DNA from 2 places in the Serratia fonticola genome. Region 2 is predicted to be linked to the other one. Evidence: riboswitches for the same ligand, from Rfam matches in the RefSeq annotation. Region 2 holds a riboswitch; the other holds the start of a gene.
The links. Region 2 has a riboswitch for magnesium ahead of WN53_RS26055 (magnesium transporter). Riboswitches for the same ligand answer to the same signal wherever they lie in the genome.

Region 1: another riboswitch for magnesium. It lies ahead of mgtS (protein MgtS); the one in region 2 lies ahead of WN53_RS26055 (magnesium transporter).

What each region holds. Positions count from the first base shown of each region.
Region 1 covers NZ_CP011254.1:1,488,510-1,490,920, reverse strand. The annotation lists gene WN53_RS06595 (cation-efflux pump) at 1-650, opposite strand, end outside; gene mgtS (protein MgtS) at 968-1,039, opposite strand; M-box (ykoK) riboswitch at 1,325-1,511, opposite strand; gene gorA (glutathione-disulfide reductase) at 1,750-2,411, opposite strand, start outside.
Region 2 covers NZ_CP011254.1:5,868,671-5,871,081, forward strand. The annotation lists gene WN53_RS26050 (hypothetical protein) at 1-107, opposite strand, end outside; gene WN53_RS26055 (magnesium transporter) at 299-1,309, opposite strand; M-box (ykoK) riboswitch at 1,369-1,539, opposite strand; gene fabB (beta-ketoacyl-ACP synthase I) at 2,186-2,411, opposite strand, start outside.

The DNA.
Region 1 (2,411 bases), 1.6 Mb from region 2:
AGGGCCGCGATATCTTCCCGCGTGCCAGCAGGTGCAGTATCAATCAGGGAATCAAAGGAGCGTTTTCCTAGCTTCAAGGCGGCAGTCAGGATAAAGCAGGCGACGATCAGTGCCGCTAGTGCGTCCGCACGGGCAAAACCAAATAGCACAAAAACCATGCCCAACAGCACCACGCCGGAAGACAACATATCGGAGAAGAAATGCAGAGCATCGGCTTCCAGAGCCGCGCTGTTGGTGGCTTTGGCCACACGGTTCAAGGCCCGGACACGGAAGAAGTCAACCACAATGGACACCAGCAGTACCGCAATCACTACCGGTGCAGCCACAATCTGGTTTGCCTCACCTATCAGGCTGCTTACTGCTTCAAAGACGATCCAACCCCCAGCCGCCAGCAGGAGGAGTACCTCAAACAATGCGGCCAGATTCTCAACCTTGCCATGGCCGAAGTGATGGTCATCATCAGCAGGCTTATCGCTGACGCTCACCGCCCACCAGGTGATGCTGGTGGCAATAAAATCGGTAAATGAATGGATACCTTCGGATATCAGGCCAATACTGCCGGTAAATATACCCGCGATAAATTTACCTAACGCCAACAATCCGCTGATAATCATCGAGTTTCGGGCGACGGCCTGTTTTTGATTTTGCATAGCACAGCTCATAGTTGAATTAAAAAAATCAGCGTTTGGTTTTTACGGAACATTGCCAGACAAAAGCGACGAGCAGCAAGCTTGCGGTAGCTGTCAGCAATAAACAGGAGAGAAATGCAGTTTGACCGGTGGAATGTAAATAAATCTCATTAATTCCTACCGAGATCATAAAAATAGCGTACAGCAATCCAAGAATAAAAATCATCATCATTATCACGCGCGGTAAATACCGTCCGTTTATTGCGGTTATTCATCCTCCCCGCAATGATTTGATGAGGCTACGGGGAGGATGATGCTAGGCGGATCTTTTTCGTTCATTAGTCATCCCATTTGGTGCTCAGATAGGCTGCAATCAGCCCCAGTGAGCTGACGAAAAACAAAAATCCCATAAAAAACATCATATTTCCCATAATTTTATCCTCGGTTAACTGTAATCGATAACGACCTCTGTGGTTAAAAGTAAGTGTGCAACGTAGTCTCTGGCTTCATTCACCGTCAGGGTACCTGCGCGGAGAAAAAGTCAGCGTTCAAAGAGTTAGCAATGGCTGACCCGCCTGTGTTGCTGGCGCGGTAGCGGTCATCGCTGAGGAGTCTGGAAGTCATTGACCCTATTGCTGTTTAAACTTCAACAGTGCATCGCATAGGGGAGTAAACCAAAGAGGGGGAGTGCAGAAAGCCTATCTCCGCGTCCAGGTTTTAGCACTATACAACGTATCTGAACAATGTATCTGAAGAACAGTTCAGAAGTTACCTTGGGCTGAACCTTAATCCGATAAAGCCTGTCTTAACCTTGGGCATCTCTCGATGTCGTCAGATCAGTAACCTGTGTTTGTATAGGAGCCTCGCCAAACGAGATACTGCATATAACTACGCGGTGATTATAGGCGTGCTGGGCGCGATTGTGCTCGAAAATCGGCACCTCGTTGAGGTGATATTTAAGAAGTTATATTTAAACGAACGATTTATCTTAATGAACGATAATTTTGCAGTGATATAAACACCATGACGGGGATATTCAATTACCTTAATCAGCATTTATACGCTGAATAAAAGCAAAAACCGACCTTTTACAGTCGGTTTTACAGTTAGGAATGCACTATTACCGCATAGTCACGAATTCTTCCGCTGCGGTTGGGTGGATCGCCACGGTGTTGTCGAAGTCTTTCTTGGTCGCGCCCATCTTGATTGCCACGGCAAAGCCCTGCAGGATTTCATCCATGCCAAAGCCAATCCCGTGCAGGCCAACGATCTTCTCTTCTTCACCCACACATACCAGCTTCATGCGGCACGGCTGGCGATGCTGAGTTACGGCGCTGTACATGGCGGTGAAGGACGATTTATAGACCTTCACTTTGTCCTCGCCAAACTGCTCCTTCGCCTGCGGTTCGGTCAGGCCAATGGTGCCAATTGGCGGGTGGCTGAACACCACGGTGGCGATGTTGCTGTAGTCCAGATGTTCGTCCGGCTTGTTGTTGAACAGGCGCTCGGACAGGCGACGGCCAGCGGCGACGGCAACCGGGGTCAGCTCAACCGCACCGGTGTTGTCACCTACCGCGTAGATGCCTTTCACGTTGGTGTTCTGGAATTTGTCGACTTCGATGTAACCTTTGGCATTGGTTTTCACGCCGGTCACTGCCAGGTTCAGATTATCGGTCGCTGGTTCGCGGCCGATGGCCCAGACCAGGCTGTCCACGGTGAACTCTTTGCCGTTTTCCAACGCCAGCGTCAGGCTGCCGTCGGCGTTTTTGACGATGGATTTTG
Region 2 (2,411 bases):
TGGCTGTTTAGCAGTAGCCAGCAGACGGCCAATAGCCATGCTGCGGCCCGCTTCTTGGCGAAGCGCAACCGATGCATAGATATTGAGATGGACGCCAAAGCCGACATGCAAAAATTCCAGAGTAAGAAACTGCGCTGAGTATATCGGCAGAAAACCCTCACAGGAACGGAATTTACACCCGCTGACAAAGCCGCCTCGGAACCATCCTGCAAACTGGAAATGCTTTGATTTCAGTCAACTACACGGCTTAAAAAGCCCGTTAATCATAGCAAAAACCGGCTTGCGCCGGTTTCCATTATTAATTCAGCCCCAAGGTCCACTGGGCTATTTTGAAGTAGATGATCAAGCCGGTGCCATCTATCAGCGTGGTGATAAACGGGGCGGAAACTACGGCAGGATCCACACCGAAGCGTTTCAGAGCCATTGGGATCACGGAAGAGACAATCGCGGCCCACAACGTAATACAAACCAGGGTCAAGCTCACGATGAGCGTAATCTCATAGCCGATCCCCATCATCCAACCACGGAACGCACCAGCACAGGCCAGCGTTAACGCGATCATGATCGAAGTAGTCATTTCCTTGCGCAGCACGCTCCCCACATCGCGCATACGGACCTCTCCCAAAGCCATGGCCCGCACAATGGTTGAGGTGATTTGCGTACCGCTGTTGCCCCCGGTGCCCACCAATAGCGGGATAAAGAAGGCCAGGGCAATCGCCGCTTCCAATGACTCCTCAAAATGCTGAATAACCGTACTGGTATAAGCTTCGGCGACGAACAGCAACAGCAGCCACACGCTGCGTTTTTTCCACAGTTCGAAAGAGGTCATTTCAAGGTAAGGCTTATCCAGCGGCAGGCTTGCCCCTTGCATATGGGCATCCTCGGTGTTTTCATCCTCGATAATCTGCGCTATTTCGCGCTCCGTTAAGCAGCCAACCAAACGGCCATTATCGACCACTGCCACAATATCTAAATTATTATTGTCCACCAGTTTGGCGATATGTTCACGTTCGTCCGTGGGTTTGACATGGAAGAAGGTGGTTTCCATCATATCCTTGATACGCTCGCCATTATGTTCTTCCTGCAATAAGCGTTTAACAGAAAGAACTCCCACCAGTTTGGTGCCGTCTTCAATAAAAATTTGTGCGGGAATATCGTCGTTGGAAAGTTGATTAACGAATATTTTCCTGGCTTCGCCAACGTAAAGATCTTGATGCAGAACAAAGACTTTTTTGTTCATATAACGCGCAACGGCGTCGTCTTCAAAGTTGGCATTTTGGTAAAGGTCTTGCAATACAACATGTGACATTCTAGATACTCCCGATTGAAAGATGGAGTCTCATAGAGGCGACAAGACAGGACAGCGAAAGCCGATCCCCACGTCTTGGGTTTAGCACTATACAACGTATCCCCAGGGGGAAGTTACCTTAGCAATGCCTTGATTCGGCTAATGCTTGTTTTACCCTTGGTGGCCTCTCTCGATGCCATTAGAGCGGTAACTTGTGTTCGTATAGGAGCCTCGCCATAACGAGATCGTAAAGCTAGATAAAGCGCAGGCATTATGCCGGGTTTTATCTGATAGAGATAAAAAACGGAAATGTTGTTTATACGTCATTTATATGAAAAGCAAAAAATTAACATAATAAAAACATTGTTATCACAGAATTTTTTAAGTTAAACGAAAAACGCCGCCTCGTTTAATTTAATAATGGCTGTTTTGTTTTTGATAAATAATATGCTAGAGGATCGTACTTTCAGGAGTTTGGTTTAAGCGTTATTTAGAATTTCATACGGACATATTCCACAAGCAACGCCATTAATGACCCTGCCCCTGGCACCTATTATTGATTTTACAAAAATATAAAAATACTGACCCATAATGACATTTCAAGGCGTATTTTCACTCTATCAACGTCGATTAAATATCCTATTTACCCCATTAATGACCTGAATAAAGTGCCTATACTGCAATGTAGATAATGAGGAGAATAACCTTGGAAAACTTAAAGCGCAGCATCATTGCGCTAACCCTTTTAACGGTGCTGATTGTGGCCCGTTTCTATTTCTTCAGCTGACGCTTTATTGAACGAAAGCAGAATATCGAACTGAGGTATTCCATCGTCTAGAAAAACAAAAAAATCGGGCACCTATTACGGTGCCCGATTGATAATATGACGCCCTGCGCTTACTTCTGCAGTTTACGCATTACCAGCGTGGCGTTGGTGCCGCCGAAACCGAAGCTGTTGGACATGACCGTGGTCAGCTCACGCTTGGTTGGCTCGGTCACGATGTTCATGCCAGCCGCCTTCTCATCGAGGTTATCGATGTTGATGCTTGGCGCAATGAAGCCGTGCTCGACCATCAGCAGGCTATAAATCGCTTCCTGCACGCCCGCCGCACCCAGTGAGTGG